DNA from 2 places in the Aminobacter sp. P9b genome. Region 1 is predicted to be linked to the other one. Evidence: riboswitches for the same ligand, from Rfam matches in the RefSeq annotation. Region 1 holds a riboswitch; the other holds the start of a gene.

Evidence for each region. Region 1 has a riboswitch for glycine ahead of gcvT (glycine cleavage system aminomethyltransferase GcvT). Riboswitches for the same ligand answer to the same signal wherever they lie in the genome.
Region 2: another riboswitch for glycine. It lies ahead of WHT83_RS24200 (D-amino acid dehydrogenase); the one in region 1 lies ahead of gcvT (glycine cleavage system aminomethyltransferase GcvT).

Annotation. Positions count from the first base shown of each region.
Region 1 covers NZ_CP150082.1:3,144,606-3,152,385, forward strand. The annotation lists gene WHT83_RS15535 (diguanylate cyclase) at 1-124, shown strand, start outside; gene gcvP (aminomethyl-transferring glycine dehydrogenase) at 222-3,032, opposite strand; gene gcvH (glycine cleavage system protein GcvH) at 3,047-3,415, opposite strand; gene gcvT (glycine cleavage system aminomethyltransferase GcvT) at 3,421-4,521, opposite strand; glycine riboswitch at 4,671-4,757, opposite strand; gene WHT83_RS15555 (molybdopterin-binding protein) at 4,905-5,696, opposite strand; gene WHT83_RS15560 (cytochrome b/b6 domain-containing protein) at 5,698-6,585, opposite strand; gene WHT83_RS15565 (DUF1345 domain-containing protein) at 6,704-7,360, opposite strand; gene WHT83_RS15570 (YaiI/YqxD family protein) at 7,357-7,780, opposite strand, start outside.
Region 2 covers NZ_CP150083.1:1,281-9,060, reverse strand. The annotation lists gene WHT83_RS24225 (FAD-dependent oxidoreductase) at 1-848, shown strand, start outside; gene WHT83_RS24220 (hypothetical protein) at 913-1,209, opposite strand; gene WHT83_RS24215 (enolase C-terminal domain-like protein) at 1,377-2,537, shown strand; gene WHT83_RS24210 (Xaa-Pro peptidase family protein) at 2,573-3,745, shown strand; gene WHT83_RS24205 (amidohydrolase family protein) at 3,874-5,313, shown strand; glycine riboswitch at 5,377-5,480, shown strand; gene WHT83_RS24200 (D-amino acid dehydrogenase) at 5,627-6,880, shown strand; partial or broken gene WHT83_RS24195 (malate synthase G) at 6,898-7,780, shown strand, end outside.

The DNA.
Region 1 (7,780 bases):
TGAGATGCTGACCGCCGCCGACGCGGCGCTCTACGCCGCCAAGCGCGCCGGCCGAAACCGGGCAGTTACAGCCGATATGACGGGTGGCGCGACAACCTACGAGCCGGCACGGTTGTTTGCCTAGGCTCGGCTGCGCCATTAGGCACAGCCGTCGAGAAGCCGCCCGCAAAAGGATACGGCCGGACTAGGTGTCCGGCCGATTCGTCTGGTTTCAGATCCGCCTACTCGGCGGCGCCGAGATATTCCGACAGCGGCGGGCAGGCGCAGACCAGGTTGCGGTCGCCGGCCACGTTGTCGATGCGCGACACCGGCGGCCAGTACTTGGCAGCGGTGTCGGGATCCCCGCCGGGATAGGCCGCCTCGAGGCGCGAGTAGGGGTGCTTCCACTCGCCTGCCAGCGTTTCGGTCGCCGTGTGCGGCGCATTGGCCAGCGGATTGTCGTCCTTCGGCCACACGCCCTTTTCGACCTTGGCCGCCTCGGCAGCGATCGCGATCATCGCTTCGCAGAAACGATCGATCTCGTGCTTCGGCTCGGACTCGGTCGGTTCGACCATCAGCGTACCGGAGACCGGCCAGGACATGGTCGGTGCATGGAAGCCATAGTCGATCAGGCGCTTGGCGATGTCCTCGACGCTGATGCCTGCAGTCTCCTTGAGCACGCGGGTGTCGAGGATGCACTCATGCGCGACGCGACCGTTGCGGCCCTTGAACAGCACCGGATAGTACGGCTCGAGCTTGGTGGCGATGTAGTTGGCGTTGAGGATAGCCTGCTCCGTCGCCTGCTTCAGGCCCGAAGCGCCCATCATCCGGATGTACATCCAGGTGATCGGCAGGATCGAGGCGCTGCCGAAGGGAGCCGCCGAAACCGCATGCGCGCTGCCCGCCTCGACATGGCCGGGCAGGAACGGCGCAAGATGCGACTTGACGCCGATCGGCCCTATGCCGGGGCCGCCGCCGCCATGCGGAATGCAGAAGGTCTTGTGCAGGTTCATGTGGCAGACGTCGGCGCCGATGTCGGCTGGACGCGAAAGTGCCACCATTGCGTTCAGGTTGGCGCCGTCGAAATAGACCTGTCCGCCATGCGCATGCACGATCTCGCAGATGTCGCGCGCACCTTCCTCGAACACGCCGTGCGTCGAGGGATAGGTGAACATCAGCGCCGCAAGCTTGTCGGCGTGCTGTTCGGCCTTGACCTTGAGATCGGTGACGTCGATGTCGCCGTCGTCGAGGCAGTGCACGACCACCACTTCCATGCCGGCCATGGCCGCACTTGCCGGGTTGGTGCCGTGCGCCGAAGACGGGATCAGGCAGATGTTGCGCTGGGTCTCACCACGCGAATGGTGATAGCGGCGGATCGACAGCAGGCCGGCATATTCGCCCTGGCTGCCGGCGTTCGGCTGCAGGCTGACGGCGTCGAAGCCGGTGATCTCGCAGAGCCAGGCTTCGAGATCGTCGGTCATCGCGCGATAACCGAGCGAATGGCTGGTCGGCGCAAACGGGTGCAGGTTGGCGACCGACGGCCAGCTGACCGGCATCATCTCTGCAGCCGCATTGAGCTTCATGGTGCAGGAGCCGAGCGGGATCATGGCGCGGTCGAGCGCCAGATCCTTGTCGGCGAGCCTGCGCAGGAAGCGCATCATGTCGGTTTCCGAACGGTTTGCGTGGAATACCGGCTGGGTCAGGAACTCCTTGCCGCGTGGTTTTCCGGGCAGGGCGCGCTTGGCTTCCGCCGGTGCCTTGGCACCGAACAGCGCAGCAATCGCTTCGAGATCCGCGCCGGTGGAGGTTTCGTCGAAGGCGACCGAAACATGGTCGGCGTCGATGACACGCAGCAGACGGCCAACCTTCTCGCCTTCGGCGGCGATCGCCTCGGCCTTGCCCTTGGCTTCGACGGTGACGGTGTCGAAGCGCTTGTCGCCGAGCACGGCGACGCCGGCAGCCTTGAGGCCTTCTGCGAGGCGGCTAGCCAGCGCGTGGATGTGTTCCGAGATCGCCTGCAGGCCGGACGGGCCGTGCCAGATGGCATAGGACGCCGCCATGTTGGCGAGCAGGGCCTGGGCCGTGCAGATGTTCGACGTCGCCTTGTCGCGGCGGATATGCTGCTCGCGGGTCTGGAGCGCCAGGCGATAGCCGGGGCGGCCCTTGCTGTCGACCGACTGGCCGACGAGGCGGCCCGGCATCAGGCGGGTCAGCTTGTCGGAAACGGCGCAATAGGCAGCGTGCGGACCGCCGAAGCCAATCGGCACGCCAAAGCGCTGCATCGAACCGGTGGCGATGTCGGCGCCGAGGCTGGCAGGGGTATCGGTGACGGTCAGGCTGAGCGGGTCGGAAACGAAGATGACGATCGCGCCGACTGCCTTGGCTTTCTCGATCGCCGCCTTGTGGTTGCCATAGACACCATGGGTGTCGGGCCAGGAAACGATGAGGGCTGCCGTGTTGTCGTCGATGGTCTCGCCGTCGATCTCGGTACCGAGCGGTTCGGCCCGCGTCCGGATGACGTCAAGGATCTGCGGATGAGCGGCACCGGCGAGGGCGACGCGGCTGCGCTTGTCGCGGTGATGGCGAAGCGCGATGCCGACGGCCTCGGCAACAGCCGTCGCTTCATCGAGCAGCGAGGCGGAAGCAACCGGCAGGCCGGTCAGTTCGGCAACCAGCGTCTGGAAGTGGAACAGCAGTTCCAGGCGGCCCTGGCTGATCTCAGCCTGGTAGGGCGTGTAGGCCGTGTACCAGGCCGGGTTTTCGAACAGGTTGCGCTGGATCACCGGCGGTACGTTGACGCCGTGATAGCCGGCGCCGATGAAGCTCTTCAGCACCTTGTTGCGGCCCATCTTCTCGCCGAGTTCGGCAAGCGCTTGATGTTCGCTCGCAGGTGCCGGCAGCGCCAGCGGCCGGTCCAGCCGGATCGACTTCGGAACCGCCTGCGAGATCAGCGTTTCCACCGAAGGCACGCCGATCGCGGCAAGCATGGCGCGGGTTTCGGTCGCGCCGGGCCCGATGTGACGGGCCGAAAAAGGATATGGTGCAATGGTCATGTCAGGCAATCCTGTCAACCGATATGGGCTTTGTAGCCCGCTTCGTCCATCAGGCCCTCGAGCTGGCCCGTATTGGCGATCTTCATCTTCCAAAGCCAGCCGTCGCCGGTGGCTGCCGAATTGATCAGCGCCGGCTCAGAGGAGAGCGCGGCATTGGAGTCGGTGATTTCGCCGTCGAGCGGCGCGTAGACGTCCGAGGCCGCCTTGACGGATTCGACGACGACGGCGACGTCGCCCTTCGCGAGCTTGCGGCCGGCTTCAGGCAGTTCGACGAAAACGAGGTCGCCAAGCTGTTCCTGGGCGTAGTCGGTGATGCCGACCGTTGCGATGTCGCCCTCAACGCGCAGCCACTCGTGGTCTTCAGTGTAATAGGTCTTGGTCATGGAAATTATCCTTTGCGATAGCGATGCTGCGTGAAGGGAAGGGAGTGGACGTCGACAGGCACCTTGGTGCCGCGAACATCGGCGAAGACACGAGTGCCGGCCTTGGCAAGCGGTGCCGAGACATAGCCCATGGCGACCGGGAACCCGGCCGAGGGACCGAAGCCGCCCGAGGTGACACGGCCGGCGGGATTGCCGTCGGCGTCGAACAGTTGCGTGCCCGAACGCACCGGCTGGCGGCCTTCGGGCTTCAGCCCGACGCGCTTTTCCTTGGCGCCGTCGGCGAGAATTTTCGAAAGCGCTGCCGCACCGATGAACTTGCCGTCGGTACGCAGGTCCTTGGGGATGGCCCACATCAGGCCGGCACTTGCCGGGTCGGTGTCGGGCGTGATGTCGTTGCCGTGCAGGCAGAGGCCGGCTTCGAGCCGCAGGCTGTCGCGGGCGGCAAGGCCGATCCACATGACACGTTCGTCGCCGAGCAGCTTGGCGAGCAGTTCGCGGGCGTCTGCTTCCGGCAAGCCGATCTCGAAACCGTCTTCGCCGGTATAGCCCGACCGGCTCATGAACCACTTGGTGCGCGGTTCGAAGCCCTGCATGAAGAACAGGGCGTCGGTGTCGACGCCGGCACTTTCGAGCACGGCTGCCGCTTCCGGTCCCTGGATTGCGATGAAGACGCGATCCAGCGGCTCGATGTTGGCGTCGAAACTCTTGCCGACTTCACGCAGATGCGCCTCGTCGGTGGCCGCGTTGCCGGCGTTGGCGACGACCATGAAACGGTCTTCGCCGAGCCTGGTGATGATCAGGTCGTCGACGATGCCTGCGGCTTCGGTGAGGAAGAAAGTATACTTGGATTGCTTGAACTCGAGTGCCTTTGCATCGAGCGGGCAAGCGCGGTTGATGAGGTCCGCCGCACCCGGTCCGCTGACCACGAACAGCTTCATGTGGGAGATGTCGAACAAGCCGACATGCTCGCGGGTGTGAAGGTGCTCCTTCATCACGCCGGCAGGGTAGGTGAGCGGCATGTTCCAGCCGGCAAAGGCGCCGAAGCGCGCACCGGCTGCGGAATGCAGGTCTTCGAGTGGCAATTGATTAGTATGGTCGCCCGTCATGTCTTCTCCAGAGTCGCACGTTGCCAGCCGCTTTTGGCAGCTATTCCGTGCCCCTCTGTCTGAAGCCTGAGAGACTCGCGCTCCGGATCTCTGTCGGCAGCGCTTACACCTTCGGCGCGGGATCCAGGTCCCGACTTTCCAGAGTGTCCTTCCTGTTTACGGTTCTTTTGCCTGAGAGATTTCGGGCGATTTCCCCTTCGGCGTCAGCTTTCGCTGCTCTCTCCCGCAAACAGGTGGAGCCCGCAAAGGCCCCAGACGACTCGTCAATATCCCAAGGCCGACACTTTGTCACCTATCGGCCAAGCCTTATTTGCAAAGTAGATAGTCCAGGCCAATACTTTCGGGTGGCAGTTTCCTATCCGCGGCAATCAACGCCACTGCCTTCAGATGCCGCCGTACCAATCGTAGCCGCGGTCTTCCCAATATCCGCCCTTGCCGAGCCCCATCGAATTGAGGCCGTCGACCAATTCGATTCTGTGCACGTATTTCGGCATCTTGTAGCCGAGCTGGCGTTCGACCCGGACGCGCAGTGGCGCGCCGTTCTCGACCGGCAACGCTTTCCCGTTCATGCCATAGGAGAGAATCGTCTGGGGGTGCCGTGCGTCGACCAGGTCGATCGAGCCGTAATATTTGACCTCGCCCGACAGGCTTCGCTCGATCGTGTCGAGGCAGTGGAAAACGACATAACGTGCTTCAGGCTTCACCACCGCCTGGTCCAGAACCAGCGCCATCGGCACGCCGGTCCATTTGGCGATGCAGCTCCAGCCTTCGACGCAGTCATGCCGGGTGATCTGGGTGCGCGAGGGCATCGCCATCAGTTGCTCCCGCGACAGCGACAGCGGCCTTTCGACGAGCCCGACAACGTCGAGCCGCCAGTCGGCGAACTGATTGGACAGCAGGCCCTTGTAGACATCGTCGTTGGGCGCCGTCACGCCGTTCGGACGCTGCGGCTGGCGAATGTCTGCCTCGGAGAATTCCTGGGCAAGTGAGGCGCGGCCCGCGATCAGCCTTTGCGCGCGATAGGTCAGTCCATTGGCGCCTTCGAGCACATTGCGCACGCCGTTGTCGCGGTCCTGCAGGAAGTCGAAGGCATCGCAGCCGGAAAGCGCTGCCCCCGAAATTCCGAGGGATGCGGCGGTCAGGAAGCGTCGGCGGCTTATCTGAAACTTTGGCATCTCAGGCACTCCCTTTGTCGGAATTGCCGCGCTCGGATCGATCCGTACGGTACCACCCGGTGATGATCGAGCGCAGTTCGTTGATCGGGCCTGCAGCCAGGATCATCAGCATGTGGACAATGAAGAAGCCGACGAGCAGCGCCATCGCAACGAAGTGGATGGTGCGGGCTGTCTGGCGCCCGCCAAGCATGTCGGCGAGGAAAGGAATCGCCGCGTTCATGCTCGGCGACATGGCGAGGCCGGTCAGGATCATCAGCGGCAGCAGCACGAACAGCACGCCGCCATAGGCAAGTTTCTGCAGCGTGTTGTAGTCGCGGCTGTGGTGGAACTTCAGTCTGGCGTGGTCGGCAATGTCTCTGGGCAGGCGACGTATGTCGTCCGCGCGAGGCACAAGATCGCGGCGCAGGTGGCCGCTGAGCGCGCTGGCGACAAGCCAGGCCAGCAGCGTTGCCGACAGGACCCAGGCGAAGAAGAAGTGCACGACGCGGCCGGTCGCGAGGTCCTGTCCGGACGGGATTGTCGCCCATGCCGGAAAGGCGCGGGCGTCCAGATTATCAATGGGGCCTGAAAGGCCAAGGATGCCGGTGGTGTTGAATCGTTTGCCGAGGAGTTCGGTGTAACCTATTGGTCCACTTGAGCTATAGTCGGAGCCAATGACCAGAACGTCGTTGTCGAACTGGAAGCCCGATTGCTTGCCGATGTAGAGCGCAGGATGGGCGTTGAAGATCTGCAGTCCGCTGAGCAGCAGGAAGAACAGCGACAGCGCCCAGACCCAGTGGGTCAGCCGCGTCCAGCGCGTTTGCCGATAGACCAGTTCGCTCTCCGGGCGATTGGACGTCGGCAACGGGTGCCCGTCCGATTGCTGCACGATACGCGACTGGCTTTCCATCTGGCGTGACCTCCAATGGCGCACGCGGCCTTGGGCGGAAGCGCGCTGGTGTTGGTCAAACTACGCGTCCGGTCGGAGATAGGTTTCGGGGCCGCGATGATATTCGCGTGAGCCGGGCTCAGTTGGCCAAGGAGACCACCAGGTTGACCGCCGCGGCGACGATGATGGTGTTGAAGAAGAACGACAGGATCGAATGCAGCATCACGGCGCGGCGCATGTCCGTGGTGGAGATGTCGGTGTCGGCGGTCTGCGCGGTCATGCCGATGACAACGGCGAAGTAGAGAAAGTCCCAGCCGACCGGTCGGTGTGTTTCAGGAAAACCCAATCCACCTATGGGCTTACGTCCATGCGTTGATGCCGTGTCTGACTTGTCGTCACCCTTCCAGAACAGGTGAGCATAGTGCAACGCAGCCATGGCGTGGATGGTGAACCACCCGAAAGGCAGCGAAAGCAGCGAGAAGACCAAGGCAATCGGATTGGTCGCTTCCTTGGCGTTGATCAGCATGAACAGCGAGCCGACCGCCACCGCCACGATGCCGATGGTGACCAGGAAGATGATGCCCACCGGCTCGTCCGCGTCCTGGGCGCGGTGGCTGAGATAGGCGGCATCCAGTGCCGGCATTTGCCGCAGGATCAGCGCGATGTAGGCGACGAAGAAGACGTTTGCGCCGATGGCGAAGGCCAATGGCTGGCCGAACAACAGTGCGCCAGCCAAAGCCGCGACGCCCAGGGCAGCGCTGATCAGGAACACGACATGGCGCTTGAATGGCTTCATGACGGCGGAGCCGCCTTCAGCGCCCGTCGCGCCATCTGGTCCAGGGCTCCAAGGAAACGTGAACGGTCCTGCGGCGCAAAGGATGCGTTGTAGCCCTTGCTCTCGCCGGTCTCGCGCAGATGCTGCTTGAGGTCGCGCATGGCAACCGCCATGCCGATGGTCTCCGGAGTAAAGGGCTTGCCCGTCGGACCCAGCACATGGGCACCCAAGGCTACCGCCCTGGCGGCCAGCGGGATGTCGGCGGTGACGACGATGTCGTTGGCATGGGTATTGTCGACGATCCAGTCGTCTGCAGCATCCGCGCCCTTGGACACCACCACGTTGCGGATCATCGGATCGCGCGACGGCCTGAGGCCGCCATTGGAGACGAAGGTGACGATGAGGTCGAGCCGTTCGGCGACCTTCACCACCTCGTCCTTG
Region 2 (7,780 bases), on a different contig from region 1:
TTGTGGCGACGGGAGCAGAACCGGTCCGCCTGCCGATCGAGGGCGCTGATCGCGAGCAAGTGTTCACATTGCGATCGCTGGCCGACAGCCGCGCCATCATCGAGCGTGCCCGGAACTCCCAGACCGCCGTCGTGCTGGGAGCAGGTTTCATCGGATTGGAAGTTGCTGCTGCCCTTCGCAGCCGTGGCCTCGCGGTTCATGTCGTGGCGCCCGAGGCCTATCCGCTCGGCGCGGTTCTCGGGTCCGAACTCGGCGCGTTCATCCGCTCGCTGCATGAACAACACGGTGTTGTCTTTCACATGGGCGCGACGGTTGTACGCATTGCCGCGCAGACGGTTACGCTGAACAACGGCCAGGTGCTCGATGCCGATCTTGTCGTCGTCGGGGTTGGAGTGAAGCCGCGCATCTCGCTGGCAGCGGACGCCGGAATTGCCGTTGATCGCGGCGTATTGGTGAACGAATTCCTGGAAAGCAGCGTGGCCGGCATCTTTGCGGCCGGCGATATCGCGCAATGGCATGACCTCGACACAGCCGAAGCACGGCGCGTCGAGCACTGGGTCGTGGCGCAACGGCAGGGTCAGATCGCGGCGGAAAACATGCTCGGCCGGCGACAGCCATTCCTGAGCGTTCCGTTCTTCTGGAGCGAGCACTACGACGTGTCGATCCGCTATGTCGGCTATGCCAGGACGTGGGACGCCATCGAAATCGACGGGAGCATTGCCGACCGCGACTGTCTGGTCGGCTACAGGAAGGACGGCAAGATCGTCGCCGTTGCTGCCATCGGCCGCGACGCCCAAGCGCTTGACTGCGAGGCTTCCATGGCAAGCCACTCCCGGCACGGGGTGTAGGTGCGGCATGGCAAGATCGAGGACCTCCCTGCCGCGCTTCTGGACGAGAGGCAACTGACGGGCGTCAGTCTCCTGTTTGGTAGATATGGCGCTCGAAGCGTTCGAGCAGCGTGTGCATGGCCTTGCGGGCGTCGGCGAAGGCCTGCGAGCCGCCCCTGGCCTTCATGTCGGCGTCATATGCCTGACGCGAGACGAAGCTGCATTCCCAGCGTACATCAGGCCCGTCTCCCTCTAGCCTGACGAGGATGCGCCCGGGATCGAGCCCCAGCTGCTTCCTGATCTCGGTCGCCTTGCGGCGCTGTTCGAGAACAGCACCAGCGTGCCCGTCCTTGGCGAAGTAGTTGGTCGCTTCGACGATCATTTTTTCTCCTCTCCTGCGATGATTTCCGATGCAGTCGACGTGTCCGGAAAATTCGATGTGGCAGGGTGCTTGACGCTCCAAAAATATGATCATAAAGTGTGATCACACTAGATGATCGCAAATGTAGCGCGACGCATCGCCGGTGACAATGAAGAAGGTGAAAAACGTTGCCTACTATCAAGTCCATTGAAACGCTGATTGTCCAATTGCCGACGCGGCGCGAGCACAAGTGGGCCGGCCTCACTGAGGTCATCGGCCGCTATGTCATGGTCAAGATGACCGACAGCGACGGCCGGGTCGGCTGGGGCGAGGCGCCGGCACTCAAGGACTGGGGCGGCGAGTTCGGCCGCTACTTTGGCGAGTCCGCCATAATCACCCGCAGCGTCATCGAAACCTATCTGGCGCCCGCAGTCATAGGCCTCGAACTCGGCAATTTCGCCGAGCTGCATGCTCGCATGGATGCCATCATCCGCGGCTATCCCTATTCCAAGGCGGCCGTCGAATTCGCGGCCTACGATCTCACGGGCCGCTGGCTCAACGTTCCGGTTCACACCCTGCTGGGCGGCAAGGCGCGCGACAAGGTCGGCATTACGCATTCGATCGGCCTGATTTCGATCGACGAAGCCAAGGTCGAGGCGGCCAAGCTGGCTGCGGAAGGCATCAAGACGATCAAGGTCAAGATCGGCGTCGATCCCGCACGCGACATCAAGATGGTCGCTGCCGTGCGCGAGGCTGCCGGCGAAGCGATGGAAATCTGCGTCGACGCCAACGAAGGCTACAAGACGCCGGGCGAGGCGGTGCAGACGGTTCGCCAGATGGAAAAGTACCGGCTCAAATATGTCGAGCAGCCGGTGATGGGCATCGAGCGCATCTCCGAGGTGGCGCGCCGTATCGATGCCCCTGTCATGGCCGACGAGTCGGCCTGGAACGCCCATGATGCGATCCAGATCATTGCTGCCGGCCAGGTGCAGATCGTGTCGATCTACACCACCAAGGCAGGCGGCCTCTACAAGGCGATGGAGGTCGGCGCGGTCTGCCGTGCGGCTGGCATCATCTGCAACGTCAACGGTTCGATCGAGACCGGCATTGGCAACCTCGCAAACGTCCAGGTCGCGGCGGCTTCGCCAGCGGTGACGCTGTCCTGCGTCATTCCGATCTCGACGCCGGCCGAAGCGCAGCACGGCCAGGTCGGCGGCATCTACTACAAGGACGACCTTTTGGTCGAGCCGATGCGCTTCTCCGAAGGCGCCATCGCCGTTCCGACCGGGCCCGGCATGGGCATTGATGTCGACCTCGCAAAGATCGAAAAATACCGCGTCCGCGATTGAGCCTGACGCGAGCCATCTAGGGGAGAACTACAAGAATGCGGACTGAAATCGTCGCAAAGCAGGTCAAGGCAATGGCCCAGCACGGGCTCGATGCCATCATCTGCTCGTCGCCAGAAAACTTCGCCTACACCACCGGCTTCGTGGTGCCGTCGCAGCCGCTGATCCGTCATCGCCATGCGATGACCATCGTCACCGCTGACGGTCGCACCGCGATCTTCGGCGTCGACATGGAGGCGTCGACCATCAAGCGGAAGCAGCCAAACGTGGCGACGCGCATCTGGGCCGAATTCTCCGACGATCCGATGCTGGTGCTTGCCGACCAGCTTTCCGAACTCGGCCTTGCCGGAGCTCGCATCGGCCTCGAAATGGACTATTTGCCGGCTGGCGATCTTGCCCGCCTGATCGCGGCGATGCCAGGTGCGCGCTTCGAGCATGCCGAGCCGATCCTGGCGCGGCTGCGCCAGATCAAGACGGCCGAAGAAGTGGCCCTATTGCGCAAGCTGTCGCGCATCGCCGACCAGGCGATCACCGACACGCTGGCCATTGTCGACGCCGGCGACTCCGAGATGGACATTGCCGGTCACCTGACCCGTAACGTCTATTCGCTCGGCGCCGAGCACTTCAAGCTTCTGATCGTGGCCACCGGCGAGCGTTCGGTGCTGCCAAATGTCGGCCCGTCCGAACGCGTTCTGAAGCGCGGCGACGTCTGCCGTGTCGAGATATTCTCGGTCATCAACGGCTACCAGGCCGGTGTTTGCCGCACCGCCATCGTCGGCGAGGCGCCGCCCATGGCCGACAAGATCTGGGCGCACCTGGTCGAATGCAAGTATGAGATCATGGAGAAGGTCAAGCCGGGCGCCAGCTGCCGCGAAATCTACGATGCCTTCATCGCCAAGCTCGCCAAGCTGAACCTGCCGCCGATCTCGTTCGTCGGCCACGGCATCGGCCTGCACCTGCACGAGGATCCCTATCTCGGCCTGACGCCGGTGCTCGGCAAGCCGGGCAGCGACGCGCCGCTGGAAGAGAACATGGTGCTCGGCTTCGAGCCGCTCTGCTACGACACCGGCTACGGTTACGGCATGCAGAACAAGGACATGCTGCTGGTGACGTCGAACGGCTCGGAACTGTTGTCCGACTATGCCGACACCGACAAGCTGATCCTTTGCGGCACCGCCAAGCAGGGCAGCAAGGTCAAGGCCGTAGCCTGAGCGAACTTGACTTGTGAAATGGCAGCCGGGGTGCTTTGTGGCCCGGCTGCACAGCTAGATATCGCCCGCCGCCACGGACCGGCCGGACGAGATTGAAGGTCCGTGAGTGAAGTATGGGGTGGAGACACATGCGCACGCTGATCGAGAATTTGAATTTCGCCTTTACGGTCGACAAGAACGACACGGTGCTGCGCAACGCCAGCATGGTGGTGGAAAACGACCGCATTGCCGACATCGGCACGGCGAGCGAGGTGGCGGCGCGCCACAATGGCAAGAGCTTCGACAAGGTGATCGATGGCACGATGCTGGGCATCTGCCCCGGCTTCGTCGACAGCCACGTGCATCTGTCGGAGACGCTGTCGCGTGCGGTCTTCCCGGATAACCTCAACACCCGCGCCTGGGTGTTCCACTGGGCCAAGCCCTTCTATGCCCACATCACCGAGGAAGACGAGTATTGGGGCGCGTTGCTCGGCATCACCGAGATGCTGCGCTGCGGCACCACCTGCTTCCTCGACATGGGCTCGCAATACGATCCCGGCATCGTCATCCGGGCGATGGACAAGACCGGCATCCGCGGCATCACCGGCCGTCACGCAGCCGACAACCGGCCGGCGGAGCTGCCGCGCGGCTGGACCGAGGAGATGGCCGATCACCACTTCTTCCCCGATGCGCAGTCGGCGCTGAAGGTGCTTGAGGAAAACGTTCTCCGCTACAACAACACGCTCGACGGCCGCGCCCGCTGCTGGGTCAACATCGAGGGCAAGGAACCCTGCAGCCTCGAGCTGCATGTCGGTGCGGTTAAGCTGGCCGAAAAGCTTGGTGTTGGTACCACCTACCACCTTGCAACCTCGATCGAGGAAGCCAAGGTCTGCGAAAGCAAATATGGCTGCTGGCCGATCACCCGGATCGACCGCGCCGGCGGCATCGGCAAGAACCTGGTCATCGCTCATGGTGCAGCGGTGTCGGACGAGGAGGTCAAGCTTTTGGCCGAGCGTGGCGCCAGCGTCGCCTTCTGCCCATGCTCGTCGTTCAAGCTCGGCAAGGGTGCGACGGCCATCGGCAAGTACCCTGAGATGGTCAAGGCAGGCGTCAAGGTCGGCCTCGGCACCGACGGTGTGTCGGCTGCAGGCAACATGAACCTGATGCGCCAGATGCTGGTCGTCGCCGGCATGTTCAAGGACGCCCGCATGCAGCCCGACATCTTCACCGCGCGCCAGGCGTTGCGCGCCGCCACCATCGAAGGCGCACGCGCCTTGATGTGGGACGACGAGATCGGTTCGCTGGAGATCGGCAAGAAGGCCGACTTCATCCTGTTCGACCTCGACCATGTCGAATGGACGCCGTTCTACGATCCGCTGCAGGCGCTGGTGTTCTCGGCGTCGACCGCGTCCATCACCCAGACCTGGGTGGACGGCAAGGTGCTTTATGCCGACGGCAAGGTGCAGGGCGTCGACGAGCCGGGCATCCGCCGCAAGGCACGCGAGCTGGCCGCAGCTGCGGTAGTGCGCGCCGGCCTGCACGAACACGGCGTCGAGACGACGACTACGCTCTACGACGAAGGAAACTGACGCGCAGTGCTTCCGCATCTAACGTTGCGGAAGCACTGGCCAGCCTGTAGAAGAAATGCGTTCAGAGGCTGCATGGGAGAGATCGGCCGTATCCTTGAAGGCACCGGCCGGCGCCGACGGAGCAACCCCCCAGGAAACTCTCAGGCAAAAGTGACCATGCAGCTGAACGATCTGGAGAGAGGCACCTCGAGTGCCCACCGAAGGGGAAAGCCGCGCCGGCAAGGCCGTCGCGGTTAAGCTCTCAGGTACAGCGACAGATTGGGGAAAAACAGCGGGTTTAGGCCCGCCCCCAACTTTGATCGCGGAGAGTGAAATGCCCCATATTGCCGTTATCGGCGCCGGTATCACCGGCGTCACCACTGCCTATGCGCTTCTGGAGCGCGGCTATTCCGTCACCGTCATCGACCGCCAGCGCTATGCCGGCATGGAAACGTCGTTTGCCAATGGCGGCCAGCTTTCGGCCAGCAATGCCGAGGTCTGGAACCACTGGTCGACCGTGCTCAAGGGCATGAAGTGGATGCTCAGGCGCGACGCGCCGCTGCTGATGAACCCGGCGCCGACCTGGCACAAATACGCCTGGCTGGCGGAGTTCGTCTCCAACATCATGAACTATCGCGACAATACGGTGGAGACGACGCGGCTGGCGATTGCCGCGCGCAAGCACCTGTTTGCCATTGCCGAGCGCGAGAACATCGATTTCGACCATGTCCAGCGCGGCATCTTGCATGTCTATTGGGACAAGCCGAGCTTCCAGCATGCGCTAAAGGTTAATTCGATGCTGGTCGAAGGCGGCCTCGACCGTCGTCCGGTGACGGCTGCAGAAGTGAAGTCGATCGAACCGGCCTTGCATGGCGATTTCCACGCCGGTTTCTACACCCCGTCGGATTCGACCGGCGACATCCACAAATTCACCTATGGCCTCGCCCAGGCCTGCGAAAGGCGCGGGGCGCGTTTCGTCTTCGACGCCACGGTCAACCGCATTGCCCGCGATGGCGTGTTCTGCATCGGCTATTCCCACGGCGGGTCCGTGGCGGAGGCAGCTCAAGAGATCGTCGAGGCCGATGGCGTCGTCGTCTGCGCCGGTGCCGCCAGCCGCCACTTCGCGGCGATGCTGGGCGACCGCGTCAATGTCTATCCGGTCAAGGGCTATTCGATCACCGTGCATCTCGACGACGAGCGCAGCCAGAAGGCGGCACCCTGGGTCAGCCTGCTCGACGACCGCGCCAAGATTGTCACCAGCCGTCTGGGCGCCGGGCGCTTCCGGGTCGCCGGCACGGCCGAGTTCAACGGCATGAACCGCGACATCCGCGACGACCGCGTCAGGCCGCTGGTCGACTGGACGCGGATGTTGTTCCCTGACGTCGACACCAATCGCGTCGTGCCCTGGGCCGGCCTCAGGCCGATGATGCCCAACATGATGCCACGGGTCGGCAAGGGCCGGCAGCCGGGCGTCTTCTACAACACCGGCCATGGACACCTTGGCTGGACCCTGTCCGCCGCGACCGCCCAGATGGTCGCCGAGACCATTTCGGGCGAGTTCTGCACCGATGCCGCGATTGCGGCCTGACCCTTGGAGTTGAGACAATGAACATGATGAGCCGGGTCACTGATACCGTTTCCCTTCATGGCCTTTCGATATCGCGTGAGCTGCACGACTTCGTGGTGTCGGAGGCGTTGGTCGGCACGGGTGTCGAGGCGGATGCGTTCTGGGAGGGGTTTGCCGCGATCGTGCACGATCTCGGGCCGAAGAACCGGGCGCTTTTGGAAAAGCGCGACGACTTCCAGCTCAAGTTGGACGCCTGGTACCGCAAGCATGGCGCGCCGCACGACATGGCGGCCTACAAGGCGTTCTTGTCCGAGATCGGCTATCTCGTGCCGGAGGGCCCGGCCTTTGCGGTGACGACGGAAAATGTCGACCCCGAGATCGCCACCGTCGCCGGGCCGCAGCTGGTGGTGCCGGTGATGAACGCGCGTTATGCGCTGAACGCGGCGAACGCGCGCTGGGGTTCGCTCTACGACGCGCTCTACGGCACCGATGCCATTTCCGATGCCGACGGCGCCGAGAAGACCAAGGGCTACAATCCGAAGCGCGGCCAAAAGGTCATCGCCTGGGCCAAGGCGTTTTTGGATCAGTCGGCGCCGCTGGCGTCTGGCAGCTGGTCTGATGTGACCGGGCTTTCGGTCGAGGGCGGGGTGCTGAAGCTGGCGACAGCTGATGGCTCGGTTTCGCTTCGCGAGCCAAAGCAGTTCGCTGGCTATCGCGGTGCGGCGGAAAACCCGGATGCGGTGGTTCTTGTGAAGAATGGCCTGCATGTCGAGGTCGTGGTCAATCGGGAGAGTGCGATCGGCAAGACCGATCCGGCCGGTATTTCGGACATGGTGCTGGAATCGGCCCTGACCACCATCCAGGACTGCGAGGATTCGGTCGCAGCGGTCGACGCCGAAGACAAGGTTGTGGTCTACCGCA